DNA from 2 places in the Acidovorax sp. NCPPB 3576 genome. Region 2 is predicted to be linked to the other one. Evidence: riboswitches for the same ligand, from Rfam matches in the RefSeq annotation. Region 2 holds a riboswitch; the other holds the start of a gene.

Region 1 (8,346 bases), 330 kb from region 2:
GGTGGACGAGGGCGGCAAGATCGTGGGCGCGAAGCTCAAGAACGCCGTCGGCAGCCTGCCCGCGGGCACCGCCATCGACTACGAGGGCGTGGGCACCATGTCCAAGTCCAAGAACAACGGCGTCGATCCGCAGGACCTCATCGAGCGCTACGGCGCCGACACCGCGCGCCTGTACACCATGTTCACCGCGCCGCCCGAGGCCACGCTGGAGTGGAACGACGCGGCCGTGGAAGGCAGCTACCGCTTCCTGCGCCGGGTGTGGAACTTCGGCCTCAAGCTCGCGGCCATCGACAAGGACGCGGCGCTGGCCAGCGTGGCCGGCGCCACCACGCTGAAGGACGTGCCCTTCGGCAAGGAGGCCAAGGCCCTGCGGCTGGAGGTCCACACCGTGCTCAAGCAGGTGGACTACGACTACCAGCGCATGCAGTACAACACTGTGGTCTCGGGCGCGATGAAGATGATCAACGCGCTGGAAGACTTCAAGGCCGAAGGCAGCGCCGGCGCCCCGGTGGCGCTGATCGAGGGCTTCGGCATCCTGCTGCGCGTGCTGTACCCGGCCACGCCGCACATCGCGCACAGCCTGTGGAGCGGCCTGGGCTACGCCGGCGCGCTGGGCGACCTGCTCGATGCGCCATGGCCCCAGGCCGATGCCGATGCGTTGGTGCAGGACGAGCTGGAGCTGATGCTGCAGGTCAACGGCAAGCTGCGCGGCTCCATCCGCGTGCCCGCCTCGGCCGACAAGGCCGAGATCGAGCGCACCGCCCTCGCCAGCGAGGCTTTCGTCAAGCAGGCGGACGGCGCCACGCCCAAGAAGATCGTGGTCGTGCCGGGCCGCCTGGTCAACGTGGTCATCTGACAATGCAAAAACGCACCCTCCTGTCGCTGCTGGCCGTGGCGCCCCTGGCCGCCTGCGGCTTTCACCTGCGCCGCGCGCCCGAGTTCCAGTTCCGCTCGCTCTACGTGGAGGCGGGCGGCGGCTCGCCCCTGGCGCGCGCCCTGCAGCGCACGCTGCAGGGCGCGGCCGGCAACCTCACGGTGCTGCGCGACCCGGCGCAAAAGACCACGGCCGAGGCCATCTTCGAGCTGCTGTCCGAGCAGCGCGAGCGCGTGGTGGTGGGCTACAACGCCTCGGGCCAGGTGCGCGAGCTGCAACTGCGCCTGCGCATCCACTTTCGCCTGCGCAACCAGCAGGGCGCGGAGCTGATCCCCGACACCGAGCTGCTGCAGCAGCGCGATGTGAGCTACAACGAAAGCATCGCGCTCGCCAAGGAGGCCGAAGAGGCGCTGCTGTACCGCAACATGCAGACCGACCTCGTGCAGCAATTGCTGCGCCGGCTGGCCGCGGCGCGCCCGGTTTGATGCCCGAGGCCTCGGTTGCTATTAATTTAATAGCTGTCACCGCATGTTTCACTAGGGCGTACGGCCTGTTTCATTCAAAAATCCTGCCCCGCACGCGCCCATGCAAGTCGCTCTGAACCAGCTCGCCGCGCACCTGCAAAAGGGCGTGCGGCCGCTCTACACCTTGCATGGCGACGAGCCGCTGCTGCAGCAGGAAGCCGCCGACGCCATCCGCGCGGCGGCGCGTGCGCAGGGCTACACCGAGCGCAGCAGCCACACCGTGGCCGGCGCGCACTTCGACTGGAGCGCGGTGCTGGCGGCCGGCGGCTCGCTCTCGCTCTTTGCCGACAAGCAGATCGTGGAGATCCGCATCCCCTCGGGCAAGCCCGGCAAGGACGGCGGCGCGGCGCTGCAGCAGATCGCCGAGGCCGCGCAAGGCAACGACAGCACGCTCACCCTGGTGCTGCTGCCGCGGCTGGACAAGGCCACCCGCACCGGGGCGTGGTTCAGCGCGCTGGACGGCCGGGGCATCTCGGTGCAGATCGACCCGGTGGAGCGCGCCGCGCTGCCGCAGTGGATCGCCCAGCGCCTGTCGCTGCAGGGCCAGCGCGTGGCCGGCGGCGACGAGGGCCAGCGCACGCTGCAGTTCTTCGCCGACCGCGTGGAAGGCAACCTGCTCGCCGCGCACCAGGAGATCGCCAAGCTCGCGCTGCTGCACCCGCCCGGCGAGCTGTCGTGGGCGCAGGTCGAGGCGGCGGTGCTCAACGTGGCGCGCTACGACGTGTTCAAGCTCTCCGAGGCGGTGCTCTCGGGCCAGGTGGCCCGGGTGCAGCGCATGCTCGACGGCCTGCAGGCCGAGGGCGAGGCCGAAGTGCTGGTGCACTGGGCGCTGGCCGAGGACATCCGTGCGCTCAAGCGCGTGAAGGACGCGCTCAACGCCGGCAAGCCCCTGCCCATCGCCCTGCGCGAAAACCGCATCTGGGGCCCCAAGGAGCGCCTGTTCGAGCGCATCGCGCCGCGCTTTTCCGACGCGGCCGCGGCCCGGCTGCTGCAGTCGGCCCACACGGTGGACGGCATCGTCAAGGGCCTCAAGGTGCCCGACTGGCCCACCGACGGCTGGCAGGCGCTGCAGCGGCTGGCGCTGCAGCTGTGCAAGGCCTGCGGGGCGCGCTGAGCGCCCGCAGCGCCTTTGGATCGCCTTGCCGGCACCGCATTCCGCCCCCTTGCGCCTGCCGTCGGACGACGCCACCAACGGCTGGTCGGCCATCCTGCCGGCGCGCGCGCCGCGCCCGGCGCTGCAGGGCCGCGTGCGGGCCGACTGGCTGGTGCTGGGCGCCGGCTATGCGGGCCTGGCCGCCGCGCGCCGCCTGGCCGAGCTGCGCCCGCAGGCGCACGTGGTGCTGGTCGATGCGGGCACGGTGGGCGACAACGCCTCGGGCCGCAACTCCGGCTTCGCCATCGACGTGCCGCACAACGTGGGCAGTTCGCTCGAAGAACTGCGCCAGGCCGCGCACTACCAGCGCCTGCTGGCCGCCGGCATGGCCGACCTGCAGCGGCACATCGCCGCGCATGCCATCGACTGCCAGTGGCGCCGCGCCGGCAAGTACCACTGCGCCGTGTCGCCCGCGGCCGGGCGCACGCTGGACCACCATGCCCAGGAGCTGCGCGCGCTGGGCGAGCCGCACGAACGGCTGGACCGCGATGCGCTCGCCGCGCGCCTGGGCACGCGCTACTTCGCCGCCGGGCTGTACACGCCGGGCACGGTGCTGCTGAACCCGGCCGCGCTGTGCCGGGGCCTGGCCGATGCGCTGCCGGGCCCGGTCGCGCTGTACGAGAACACGCCCGTGCACGCGCTGGACATCGCCCCGCACGCCGTGGTGGCCCACACCGCGCAGGGGCGCATCGAGGCGCCGCAGCTCATCGTGGCCAGCAACGGCTTTGCGCAGCAGCTCGGGCTGTTCCATGGCGAGACTTTTCCGCTGGCCACCTTCGGCTCGCTGAGCGCGCCGCTCACGCCCGCGCAACGCGAGCGGCTGGGCGCACCGCAGGGCTGGGGCGTGACGCCCGTGAACGCCGTGGCCGGTGCCACGCTGCGCTACACCGACGACCACCGCCTGCTGGTGCGCCAGGGCTTCGAATACGCACCGCGCTTTCGCGTGGCCGCCGCCGTGCGCGAGCGCGTGCGGCGCGCGCACCGGGCCGTGTTCGATGCGCGGTTTCCGCAACTGGCCGACGTGCCGCTCGCGCATTTCTGGGAGGGCGCCATCGCCATCACGCGCAACGGCGCGCCGCGCTGGGGGCGCTTTGCCTCCAACGTGCACGGCGTGGCGGGCTGCAACGGCGTGGGCATCGTCAAGCACACGGCGCTGGGCGCGCTCGCGGCCGATCTGGCGCTGGGCCAGGACCATCCGCTGATCGCCGACGCCCTGGCGCTGGGCGCCCCCACGCGCATGCCGCCCGAGCCCTTCATGGGCCTGGGCGTGCGCGCGTACATCGCCCGGGAAAAGTGGGCCGGCCGCGCGGAGCGGTGATGGCCGATGGGTCGCCGGCTGGCCGATCGATCAGCCGGCGCGGCGCAGCACGTCGCCCGCCTTGTCCACCCACTGCTGCAGGCTGTCCAGCAGGCCTTTCTGGCTGAACGAGCAGCTTTCCTCGGAAAACAACGCGCTCGATTCGAGGCGGTCGAGCAGGCCGTGCAGCACCTCGGCGTAGCGCGGGGGCAGGGCGGCCAGCAGCGCATCCTGCGCGCGGGCCATCTCGCTCAACGCAGTGGCACTGCCGCCCGGGGCGCGGCACCGGGCCAGGGCGGCCTCCAGTTCGGCAAGCTGCACGAGGGCGGCGGTGGTGTCGGAGAACGTGGTCATGTGCGCAGCGTAGCGGGGAGGAGGAGGGGTGTCAGGGGTCATAGCGCGGTCAGGTGCTCGTAGAGGATCACCGAGCCGATGCCGATCAGCAGCACGCCGCCCACGGCCTCGGCCCAGCGCCCCGCGATGCTGCCCAGCACCCGGCCCACCATCACGCCGATCGTGACCATGGCGAAGGTCGCCAGGCCGATGGCCGCGGCCACGGGCAGGATGCCCACGTCCAGGAACGCCAGCCCCACGCCTACCGCCATCGCATCGATGCTGGTGGCAAAGCCGGTCACGGCCAGCAGCCAGAAGCCGTGGCGGGCGGGTTTTTCGGACTCGGCATCGGGCGCCTGGAACGCCGCGTACACCATGCGCAGTCCCAGCACGGTCAGCAGCGTGAACGCGATCCAGTGGTCCCATTCCTTCACGTAGCCCGAAGCGGCGTAGCCCAGCGCCCAGCCGGCGATCGGGGTGAGGGCCTCGATGACGCCGAAGATGGCGCCGGTGCGCAGCGCTTCGGACCAGCGGGGTTTCTGCAGGGCGCTGCCCTTGCCGACGGCGGCGGCGAACGCGTCGGTGGACATGGCCAGGGCCAGCAAGGCGGTGGAGGCGAAATTCATGGTGGGGAAGTCGTTGTACGGCCGGGCGAGCGCAAAGGCACGCCCCCGCTGCCCGACCTGTCGTCGCGGTGGCATGCCGATGGTCTCGCCAACCGCAACGGTTGCCGGCGCCACGGCATGCAGCATGCCGAGTGTGTTGACGCAGGCGCCTTCGTACAACGCTCGAAATACATTGCACGAAAGCCGGCTACTCCCCAAGGGAGCGCGGATTATAGAAGCCCCTGCCGGCCTGGGGCCGTGCCGGCCCTGGCGTGTGCGGGGGCTTGGGCCCGCTGTCAGAATCCGCGCCACCCCGACGAGCGTGATCCCGAACGTGCCAGACCCTTCCTCCCTTTCCGCGGCCCCGCCGCCCGCGCCGCGGCAGGCGCTGCGCGCCCTGGGCCTGGCCACCGCCACGGTGCTGGCGCTGGTGGCCCTCGGGCACGATGGCCGCCGCGTGGCGCAATTGATGGCCCTGGCCCTGCCCGCGCTGCTGTGGCTGGCCTGGCCGGTGCGCAGCGACGCCGTGCACCGGCTGCGCACCGCCGCCGTGTGGCTGTGGGCCATGGCCTTCGCGCTCGACGGCGTGGCTCGGGCCTACCTGCTGGACGCCTACCAGGCCGCGCCCGACAGCACGCTGGTGCTGGGCGCCGCCGCCAACACCACGGGCCGCGAGAGCGCCGAATACCTGTCGATGCACTGGCGCTCGGTGGCCGTGTGGTCGGCGGCGCTGGTGTGCGCCGCGTGGCTGGTGGGGCGCAGCGCGCGCCGCGGGCTGCGCACGGCTGTGCGCTGGCCGCGGGGCCTGGCGGCGCTGCTGTGCGCCTTGGTGGCGTTCAGCGCCCTGGGCTATGCCAGCAAGCCGTGGCGCCGGCTGCACCCGGTCGCGTACTGGATGCACTGGAACGCCTCGGTCCACGGACTGCGCAGCGGCTGGGCCGACCAGGAGCGCCAGCGCGGCGACCTGCTGGCGCGCGCGCGGCAGGCGGCGCCCGTGATCACGCGTGCTGGCCCGTCCACCGTGGTGCTGGTGGTGACCGACAGCATCAACCGCGACAACATGGGCCTGTACGGCTACGCGCGCCCTACCACGCCCCGGCTGGAGGCGCAGCAGCGGCAACTGGGCGGCGAGATGGCGGTGCTGCGCAACGCGTGGTCGGTCGATGCCAGCACGCTGCCGGCGATGGCCAACCTCTTCGGCTTCGGGCAGCCGGGCCGGGCCGACGGGCAGCACGTGGTCGCGCTGGCCCGCGCCGCGGGCTACAAGGTCTGGTGGATGAGCAACCACGACGACGTGGCGATCGAGCAGCAGCATGCGCGCCTGGCCGACGTGGTGGACATGGTGAACCGCACGCCGGGCCGCGCGGGCGCCTCGCTGGACGGCGAGCTGCTGGACTGCGTGCAGGAGGCGCTGGACGACCCCGCCGAGCGCAAGCTGATCGTGGTGCACCTGATGGGCGCGCACCCGCACTACCGGCTGCGCTTTCCGAGCGGGGACAACCCGTTCGATGACCACGTGGACGCGGTCGAGGCGCAGCTGGCCGGCCAGGGCCGTTCGGCCTGGGTGCGGCGCTATCGCCAGCAGTACGACGCGGCGCTGCTGTACCAAGACTTCGTGGTGTCCGAGACGCTGCAGCTCACGCGCGCCGGAGTGCGGCCGGGCGAATACCGGGCGTGGATGTACCTGTCCGACCACGGCCAGGAGGTCGGCCACGGCAGCGACCGCGCGGGCCACAGCCCGGCCACCGCCTCGGGCTACCGCATTCCCGCGGTGATCTGGCGCAACGAGGCGGCGCAGCCGGTGTCCGCCGCCATGGCGCAGCGGCCGTTTCGCGCCGACTGGGCGGGGTGGACCCTGGCCGATCTGTTGAACATCCAATGGGCGGGGGCTTCGCCGGAACGCAATGTGCTGGATGAGGCCGGCTACCGCTGGGTGGCGCCGACGCTGCCGGTGGCGGTGCCGTCGTTCTCGGACTGAGCGGGATCGGGGCGGCCGATGGGCCGGGCGTGCGAAGTGCCGTTCTACCGTTGAAGCATGTTTTAGGCCGCCACCGCAATATCCACTAGGGCATGTCGCTATCAAATGAATAGCATCTTGCGGCGGCCTGCATCCCCCTCCATGTCCCGCCTCGTTCGCTGCATCGGCGCCGGGGCCTGGGATAGGATGCGCAGTGGCCGCACAGCGGCGGCCGCTGCGGATTCCGGGAGGGCCCAGGGCTGGAACGGATTTTGTAAGTCATTTTGGAACGCGCACCATGGCCCTGGCCGTGCGGGCGCGCAGGGCCTGGGGCATGCGGTGGCATGGGGCGTCGTTTATTTCGCTAGGAGATGTCATGGGCTTTCCTCACCTTCCCTGCGCCGCACCACGGCCGGGCACCCGCTGGCTGGCCGCTACCTGCATCGCCGCGCTGGGCGCATTGTCCGTGGCGCCCGCGTGGGCGCAGGGCACGATCAAGATCGGCGAGATCAACAGCTACAAGGCCCAGCCGGTGTTCCTGGAGGCCTACAAAAAGGGCATGTACCTGGCGGTCGATGAGGTGAATGCCGCCGGCGGCATCGGCGGCAGGAAGCTCGAACTGGTCACGCGCGACGACAACGCCAACCCCGGCGAGGCCGTGCGGCTGGCCGACGAACTGGTCTCGCGCGAGCGGGTGGACATCCTGGCGGGCACCTTCCTGTCCCACATCGGCCTGGCGCTGTCCGACTACGCCAAGCAAAAGAAGCGCTTCTTCCTGGCCAGCGAAGCGCTCACCGACAAGATCACCTGGCAAAACGGCAACGCCTATGCGTACCGCCTGCGCTCGTCCACCTACATGCTGTCGTCGGCCCTGGTGCCCGAGGCGCTCAAGCTCAAGAAAAAGCGCTGGGCCATCGTCTATCCCAACTACGAATACGGCCAGTCGGCGGTGGACACGTTCAAAAAGCGCATGAAAGCGCAGCAGCCCGACATCGAGTTCGTCACCGAGCAGGCCGCGCCGCTGGGCAAGCTGGACGCGGGCAGCGTGGCCCAGGCCATCGCCGATGCCAGGCCCGACGCCATCTTCAACGCACTGTTCGGCCCCGATCTGGCCAAGTTCGTGCGCGAAGGCACCACGCGCGGCCTGTTCAAGAGCACCCCGGTGGTGAGCCTGCTGACCGGCGAGCCCGAATACCTGGAGCCGCTGCGCGACGAGGCGCCCGTGGGCTGGATCGTCACCGGCTACCCCTGGTACAGCATCGACACGCCGGCCCACAAGGCGTTCGTCGCGGCCTACCAGGCCAAGTACGGCAAGGAAGACCTGCGCCTGGGCGCGCTGATCGGCTACGACACCATCCAGTCGCTGGCCGCGGGCGTGAAGCGCGCGGGCGGCAAGACCGATGCCGAGTCGCTGGTGAAAGCCTTCAGCGGCCTCCAGGTGTCCACGCCCGACGGCCCCATCGAATACCGTGCGATCGACCACCAGTCCACGCTGGGCGTGTACGTGGGCAAGATCGCGCTCAAGGACGGCAAGGGCGTGATGGTCGATTACCGCTACGTGCCCGGCGACACCCTGCTGCCGCCCGAGGCCGAGGTGCGCGCG
Region 2 (8,346 bases):
CAGCAGATTCAGCATGAACAGCTCGTCGCTCTTGCGGCGCGCCACCAGCGTGAGCCACCAGCGCATCACCCGCTGGCCGCCCGCCAGCAGCACGCCCACCAGCACCGTGGCCTTGAGCAGCGCCAGGCCCAGCGCAACCAACAACTGATCCGGCCGGGAGCCGAGCGCCGGAATCAGCACCAGCAGCGGCACCACGGCCAGATCCTGGAACAGCAAAATGCCCAGCACGCGGCGGCCATGCTCGCTCTCCAGCTCCGCCCGCTCGGCCATCAGCTTGACCACGATGGCCGTGCTGCTCATCACCAGCGTGCCGGCCAGCGCCAGAGCGGTCTGCCAGCCCATGTCCCAGATGCCGCCCCAAAAGCGCGACAGCAGCAGCACGCCTGCCATCGTGGCGGCCATGGTCAGCGCCACCTGCATCAGCCCGAGGCCGAACACGAACCGGCGCATGGCGCGCAGCTTGGACAGGCTGAACTCCAGGCCGATGGCGAACATGAGGAACACCACGCCGAACTCGCCCAGGTGGCGCACGCCCTCGGAATTCTGGGCCAGCGCCAGCGCGTGGGGTCCGATCAGGATGCCCGCCGCCAGGTAGCCCAGCATGGGCGGCAACTTGAGGCTGCGGCACGCCACCACCCCCAGTACGGCGGCCAGCAGGTAGAGCAGCGTCAGGGCAAGTGAGGACATGCATGGATGCTAGCCCAGGCGCGGCGCAAGCCCATGGCCCGGCCGATAGAATCCGCGCATGCTTTCCGCCCCCGCCGCGCCTGCGCCCTTCCATGCCGACCAGGCACTGCGCCTGGCCCGCGAAACTTTCGATATCGAGGCCGCCGCCCTGACGGGGCTCTCGGCCCGCGTGGGCGCCAGCTTCGCCAGCGCCGTCGAGCGCGTGCTGGCCACCACGGGGCGCGTCGTGGTCATGGGCATGGGCAAGAGCGGCCACATCGGCCGCAAGATCGCCGCCACCCTCGCCTCCACTGGCACGCCCGCCTTCTTCGTGCACCCTGCGGAAGCCAGCCATGGCGACCTGGGCATGGTCACGCCGGGCGATCTGGTCCTGGGCATTTCCAACAGTGGCGAAAGCGCCGAACTCACCGTGCTGCTGCCTGTGCTCAAGCGACTGGGCGTGCCGCTCGTGGCCATGACCGGGGGACTTCAGTCCACCCTGGCACGCCATGCCGATCTGGTGCTGGACTGCAGCGTGGACCGCGAGGCCTGCCCACTGAATTTGGCGCCTACCGCCAGCACCACGGCGCAGCTGGCCATGGGCGACGCCCTGGCCGTCGCCTTGCTGGACGCCCGCGGGTTCCGGTCCGAAGACTTCGCACGCTCGCACCCCGGCGGGGCGCTGGGACGCAAGCTGCTCACGCACGTGAGCGACGTGATGCGCTCGGGCAATGAGATCGCGCGCGTGGCGCCCGGCGCCTCGTTCAGCGAACTCATGCGCGAGATGAGCGCCAAGCGCCTGGGCGCCTCGGCCGTGGTGGATGATGCGGGCCGCGTGCTCGGCATCTTCACCGACGGCGACCTGCGCCGGCGCATCGAAGCCGGCGCTGAATTGCGCGGCGCGACCGCCGGCGAGGTCATGCACCCGGGCCCGCGCACCATCGCCCCCGACGCACTCGCCGTGGACGCGGCCGAAATGATGGAGCGCCACGCCATCACCAGCGTGCTGGTGGCCCACCCGGACGGCATGCTCGTCGGCGTGGTGCACATCGGCGACCTGATGCGCGCGAAGGTCATCTGATGGGCAATCCACTGACCCCACAGCCCGCCGATGCGGCAGCGCCCGCCGGCCAGCCGCTGCCGCCCCTGCGGCCGGCCCTGCACTTCGATGCGCAACTGCTGCTGCGCGCGCAGGACGTGCGCGTGGCGTTTTTCGACGTGGACGGCGTGCTCACCGACGGCGGCCTGTACTTCAGCGAAGCCGGCGAGACGCTCAAGCGCTTTCACACGCTCGACGGCCACGGCATCAAATTGCTGCAAAAGGCCGGAATCACCCCCGCCGTGGTGACGGGCCGCGATGCCCCCGCGCTGCGCCTGCGCCTGAAGAACCTGGGCGTGGTGCATGCCCGCTTCGGCACCGAAGACAAGCGCCCTGCCGCCGAGGCGATCCTGGCGGAACTGGGGCTCGACTGGACGCAGGCCGCCGTGATCGGCGACGACTGGCCCGACCTGCCCCTGATGCGCCGCTGCGCCCTCGCCTGTGCGCCCTGCCATGGCCACATCGAGGCACGCGCCGTGGCCCACCACGTCACCGCCGCGGCGGGCGGGGCCGGCGCGGCGCGCGAGTTCTGCGACCTGCTGCTGGTGGCCAGCGGCCGCTACGCCGAACTGCTGGAGGCCCACGCCGCATGATCGCCACGCTGCGCCGGGGCTGGGACCGGCTGTCCATCTACCTCCCAGTGGCGCTCATGGGACTCATGGCGCTCGGCACATGGTGGCTGGTGCGCAACGCGCCCACGCCGGTCAAGCCCGTGCAGGAACGCCCGCCGACGCATGAGCCGGACTATTTCATGAAGACCTTTTCGGTCAAGAGCTTCGATGCCACGGGCCGGCTGCAAAGCGATGTCCGCGGCGACTTCGCGCGCCACTACCTGGACAACGACACACTGGAGATCGACAAGGTCCACATGCGCTCGGTCGCGCCCGACGGCCGCCTGACCATCGCCACGGCCGACCGTGCGCTCACCAATGCGGACGGCTCCGAGGTGCAGTTGTTCGGCAACGCCATCGTCACCCGCGAGCCGCTGGTGCGGCCCGGACGCGAGCCGCTGCCGCGCCTGCAGTTCCGGGGCGAGTTCCTGCACGCGTGGCTCAACGACGAACGGGTGCAATCGAACCAGCCGGTCACGCTGACGCGGGGCAAGGACCAGTTCACGGCGGACACCATGGATTACAACAACCTCAGCCAGATCATGCAGTTGCAAGGCCGCGTGAAGGGCATGCTGATGCCCCCGCCCGGCAAGTGACGACGACCCCGCAAGCGCCGACGCGGCCCAACCCTTCAGGAACCCCCATGCCTTCCAGCCCCCTGGTGTTCATCACCGGCGCATCCAGCGGCATCGGCCAGGCGCTCGCCCTGCGCTTTCACCAGGCGGGCTACCGGCTCGCGCTGGTGGCCCGCCGCACGGCAGAGATGCAATCGTGGGCCAGCGCAAGCAACATCCCGGCGGATAGCTATCAAATTTATAGCGCCGACGTGGCGCAGCCCGACAGCATCGTGGCTGCAGGCCAGGCGTGCATCGCGCGGCAGGGCGTGCCCGATGTCGTCATCGCCAACGCGGGCATCAGCGTGGGCATGGACACGGCCGCGAGGGAAGACATCGACGTGATGGCACGCACGTTCGCCACCAACAACATCGGCATGGCGGCCACGTTCCAACCGTTCGTGGACGCGATGGCGCTGCGCGGCAGCGGAGCGCTCGTGAGCATTGGCAGCGTGGCCGGCATCCGGGGCCTGCCCGGTCACGGCGCGTACTGCGGCAGCAAGGCGGCCGTCATCAGCTACTGCGAAAGCCTGCGGGGGGAACTGCGCGCTTCAGGGGTGCGGGTCGTCACGCTGTGCCCGGGGTACATCGACACCCCGCTCACCCGCCAGAACCGCTACGCCATGCCGTTTTTGATGCAGCCGGAGGATTTTGCCGACCGGGCGTTCGCCGCGATCCGCGCGGGTGCGAGCTACCGCGTCATTCCCTGGCAGATGGGCGTGGTGGCCAAGCTGCTGCGCGTATTGCCGAACGGGCTTTTCGACCGCCTGCTGGCAGGCCGCCCGCGAAAGCACCGGCAAAAGAGCGGCGCCCCACACTGACTGGGCATGGGGCCCGCCTCGGGGTTCCAGCCGGCGGCGCCCACAAAAAAGGCTCCTGAACAGGAGCCTTTTTCATTGTGCGAGAGGGGCTTTCCGGAGAGAAAGGACCCCCGCAAGGGGAGATCAGTAGCCGCCGTTGCCGCCACCACCGTAGCCGCCGCCGCCGCCACCACTTCGGCCACCGCCGCCGCCGCCATTGCGCGAGCCGGAGCCATAGGGACTGCGGAAACCGCCGTCGCCGCGGCCACCGCCGCCACCGCCATATCCACCGCCGCCGCCTTCGCCACGGCCTCCACCGCTGTAGCCACCTCCGCCGCCATCACTGCGACCGCCGCCACCACCGTAGCCGCCGCCACCACTGCGACCACCACCACCGCCGCCGCCATATCCACCACCGCCACCGCCACCACCACCGCCGTAGCCGCCGCCACCGCCGAAACCACCCCCACCGCTGCGGGGGGGACGGGGTTCCATCGGGCGCGCCTCGTTCACGACGATGCCGCGACCACCCAGGGGCTGGCCGTTCATGCCTTGGATCGCAGCTTGTGCTTCAGGGTCGCTGGCCATCTCGACGAAGCCAAAGCCCTTGGAGCGGCCCGTGTCGCGCTCCATCATGACTTTGGCGCTGGTCACGGTCCCGAATTGGCCGAAGGCCTGCTCCAGGTCACTGTCACGCACCGAGTACGGCAGATTGCCGACATACAGTTTGTTGCCCATTACGGGACTCCTCAAAAACACATTGATAAAGCGATGGAGTCCCGAAAACGCGGCCAGTGAATCAGAAAGATATCCCATGCGCGAAACTGACGGATCCCCGCAAACGTCGACGCGAAAAATTTCTCGCCGATGCATTATGGGCCATAAATTCCGCAAAAAAGCAAGGTCCCGACGCCCGCCAAATGCCCTGCGCTCAGGCATGAAAAAAGGGCCCCGAGGGACCCTTTTTGAGATGTTGCGAGCGTGAGCTTAGTAGCTGCTGCGGCCACCGCCGTAGCCACCACCGCCACCACCGCCGCCGAAACCACCGCTGCGGCCGCCACCGCCACCACCGCCGTAGCCGCCACCACCGCCGTTGCCGCCGCCGAAGCCGCCGCCACCGCTGCGGGGAGGACGGGGTTCCATCGGACGAGCTTCGTTGACCACGAGGTCACGGCCGCCGAAGTTTTGACCATGCGCGCCTTGGATGGCAGCTTGCGCTTCGGCATCGCTGCCCATTTCGACAAAGCCGAAACCCTTGGAGCGGCCGGTGTCACGTTCCATCATGACCTTGGCGCTTTGCACGGCGCCGTACTGGCTGAACGTTTGTTGCAGATCGTCGTCGCGGAAAGAATAGGGCAGGTTGCCCACGTAGAGTTTGTTGCCCATGAAGGACTCCTAAAAAACAAAGAAAACGCGATGGAGCCCGACGCAATCAACAAACCTGTGACGACTTCAAAGACGCGAAACCGACCAATCACCGCTTACTTGCGTTCCTGCTTGGCAGAAAGGCAAGGCCCATTATTAACCATCTCTTTGGGGTCTAAGCACGAAATTTGGCGTGGCCGCAACGTTTTTGTTGGGTATTTACCCGTAGATTGGAAGCGCATCGTTACAATCGCCCCCGTCTTTGGGGAGTAGCCCGCCCGGCGCACAGACCGCACGGGGGCATGCATCAACAAACTCGGGCCTTCGCAGCCTGTGGTGCATGCGGTTCATTCGAACTGGGCGAGACCATTGACTGCGCACCGATCCAAAAGGCCGGAGTCGGGGTGCAGTCAATGTTCTATGACCTGTCCGGCCGGACAACTCCTCGCCCCATGGAAGCCTTTTTCGTTTCGACCGCCATCGTCGCCCTCGCGGAGATGGGCGACAAGACCCAACTCCTGTCCCTCGTTCTCGCCGCGCGTTTCCGCAAGCCGTGGCCGATCGTGCTCGGCATTTTCGTGGCCACGCTGGCCAACCATGCCTTGGCGGGGGCCGTGGGCGCCTGGGTGACGACCGTCGTGGGGCCGCAGGTGCTGCGCTGGGGGCTCGGGCTGTCGTTCATCGCGATGGCGGTGTGGATGCTCGTCCCCGACCGGCTGGACGACGACGGATCGGACAGCGCGCCACGCTTTGGCGTGTTCGGCACCACGCTGATCGCTTTCTTCCTGGCCGAGATGGGCGACAAGACCCAGGTCGCCACGGTGATGCTGGCCGCGCGCTACAGCGCCTACGGGTGGGTGGTTGCCGGCACGACGCTGGGCATGATGCTGGCCAACGCGCCCGTGGTGTGGCTGGGCGAGCGCATCACGCGGCGGGTGCCGATCCGCGCGGTGCATGGGGTGTCGGCGGTGATTTTCCTCACGCTGGGCCTGATCGCGCTTTTCGCGCCGATGGCCTGAACGGGCGCTGGGCGGCGGGCTTTGGCTTTGGTATAGTGCCCTTCGCGCCGATTTGCATAGCTTGCGGGCGCTTTATAAATACTGCTAAAGACCCGTCCGCCAAGTGACAGACACACCGACCCGGCCTCGTTTTTAGCGACGCCGGGTTTTTTCATGTCCTTCATTGCCACGCCCCAGTCCCTGCATTTCGCCGACGCGCTGCCGCTGCAGAGCGGCGGCGCCATCCGCGACTACACCCTTGCCTTCGAGACCTACGGCACGCTCAACGCCGACCGCTCCAACGCGGTGCTGGTGTGCCATGCGCTGAACGCCTCGCACCACGTGGCGGGCGTGTACGAAGGCCAGCCCAAGAGCGAGGGCTGGTGGAACAACATGATCGGCCCCGGCAAGCCGGTGGACACGAACCGCTTCTTCGTGATCGGCATCAACAACCTGGGCTCGTGCTTCGGCTCCACCGGCCCGATGGACACGCACCCGGACACCGGCGAGGTGTACGGCGCCGACTTCCCTGTGGTCACGGTGGAAGACTGGGTGAACGCGCAGGCGCGGCTACTGGATCAGATCGGCGTGCAGCAACTGGCCGCGGTGCTGGGGGGGAGCCTGGGCGGCATGCAGGCCCTGTCGTGGGCGCTGCAGTACCCCGAGCGCGTGCGCCATGCGGTGGTGGTGGCCAGCGCCCCCAACCTCACGGCGGAGAACATTGCCTTCAACGAAGTGGCGCGCCGGGCCATCGTGACCGACCCGGACTTCCATGGCGGGCACTTCTATCGGCACGGGGCGATCCCGCAGCGCGGCCTGCGCATCGCGCGGATGATCGGCCACATCACGTACCTGTCGGACGACGTGATGAACGAGAAATTCGGCCGCCAGCTGCGCCAGACGGTGATGGAGGAGACGTTGCCGGCGGGCACCGCCGGCGGTGCGCCGGCCGCCCCGGGCACGCCCGGCGCGGGGCCGGGCTACCGCTACAGCACGCAGGACATCGAGTTCCAGATCGAGAGCTACCTGCGCTACCAGGGCGACAAGTTCAGCGAGTATTTCGACGCCAACACCTACCTGCTGATCACGCGCGCGCTCGACTACTTCGACCCGGCGCTCGCCTACGGCGGCAACCTCACGCTGGCGCTGGCGCGCGCCACGGCCAGGTTCCTGCTGGTGAGCTTCACCACCGACTGGCGCTTTTCGCCCGCGCGCAGCCGCGAGATCGTGAAGGCGCTGCTGGACAACCGCCGCGACGTGAGCTACGCCGAGATCGACGCGCCGCACGGCCACGACGCCTTCCTGCTCGACGACGCCCGCTACATGGGCGTCGTCGGCTCGTATTTCGACAGCATCGCCAAGGAGCTCGCATGACCGAGAAAGCCACCATGCATGCGATCTCCCGGCTGGTGCCGCACGGCGCGCGGGTGCTGGACCTGGGCTGCGGCGACGGCGCGATGCTGTCGTACCTGCAGCGCGAGCGCGGCTGCACGGGCTACGGCATCGAGATCGACGACGCCAACGTGCTGGCCTGCGTGCGCCGCGGGGTCAATGTGGTGCAGCTCAACCTGGAGGAGGGGCTGGCGATGTTCGGCGACAACTCGTTCGACCTGGTGCTGCAGATCGACACGCTGCAGCACCTGCGCAACACCGAGGTGATGCTGCGCGAAACGGCCCGCGTGGGCCGCGCGGGCGTGGTGGCGTTTCCCAACTTCGCGCACTGGCCCAACCGGCTGTCGGTGCTGCGCGGGCGCATGCCCGTCACGCGCCGGCTGCCCTACCAGTGGTATGACACGCCCAACATCCGCGTGGGCACGTTCAAGGATTTCGAGGTGCTGGCGCACAAGAACGCCCTGCGCGTGATCGACGCCTTCGGCCTGCAGGACGGGCGCGAGGTGCGTTTTCTGCCCAACGCCATGGCGGGCACGGCGGTGTTCCACTTCGAGCACGCCTGACAGCCGATCGCCGCCGGCCAGGGCGCTGGCGGCGGTGCGTCAGGGGCAGGGAAAGCGCAGGACACGGCGGCCTGCCGGCCTGGCCTGGGCGGGCCCCAAACCTTTCTATCTCGTTCGCTTGCATCGGGGATGCCAGCAAAAGTGTCTCAATCACTACAAGTTGCAACATCGGACGATTGCTATGATTTAAATAGCTATACACCCTAGTCCAATATGCGCTATAGCCTCTTTTGACCTG

The links. A riboswitch is a leader RNA that binds a small molecule or an ion and turns the genes downstream of it on or off. The one in region 2 is predicted to bind manganese.
Region 1: linked by a shared signal. The riboswitch ahead of mntP (manganese efflux pump MntP) and the one ahead of M5C98_RS24595 (TMEM165/GDT1 family protein) in region 2 are both predicted to bind manganese.

The regions. Positions count from the first base shown of each region.
Region 1 is NZ_CP097267.1:311,470-319,815, forward strand. Features, by position in the region: gene leuS (leucine--tRNA ligase) at 1-856, shown strand, start outside; gene M5C98_RS01540 (LPS-assembly lipoprotein LptE) at 859-1,359, shown strand; gene holA (DNA polymerase III subunit delta) at 1,460-2,512, shown strand; gene M5C98_RS01550 (NAD(P)/FAD-dependent oxidoreductase) at 2,562-3,869, shown strand; gene M5C98_RS01555 (hypothetical protein) at 3,900-4,202, opposite strand; gene mntP (manganese efflux pump MntP) at 4,241-4,807, opposite strand; yybP-ykoY riboswitch at 4,823-5,010, opposite strand; gene M5C98_RS01565 (sulfatase-like hydrolase/transferase) at 5,121-6,764, shown strand; gene M5C98_RS01570 (ABC transporter substrate-binding protein) at 7,120-8,346, shown strand, end outside.
Region 2 is NZ_CP097267.1:5,392,865-5,401,210, reverse strand. Features, by position in the region: gene M5C98_RS24630 (monovalent cation:proton antiporter family protein) at 1-687, opposite strand, end outside; gene M5C98_RS24625 (KpsF/GutQ family sugar-phosphate isomerase) at 746-1,747, shown strand; gene M5C98_RS24620 (KdsC family phosphatase) at 1,747-2,358, shown strand; gene lptC (LPS export ABC transporter periplasmic protein LptC) at 2,355-2,972, shown strand; gene M5C98_RS24610 (SDR family oxidoreductase) at 3,020-3,811, shown strand; gene M5C98_RS24605 (RNA recognition motif domain-containing protein) at 3,935-4,528, opposite strand; gene M5C98_RS24600 (RNA recognition motif domain-containing protein) at 4,778-5,176, opposite strand; yybP-ykoY riboswitch at 5,408-5,599, shown strand; gene M5C98_RS24595 (TMEM165/GDT1 family protein) at 5,608-6,174, shown strand; gene metX (homoserine O-acetyltransferase MetX) at 6,328-7,527, shown strand; gene metW (methionine biosynthesis protein MetW) at 7,524-8,108, shown strand.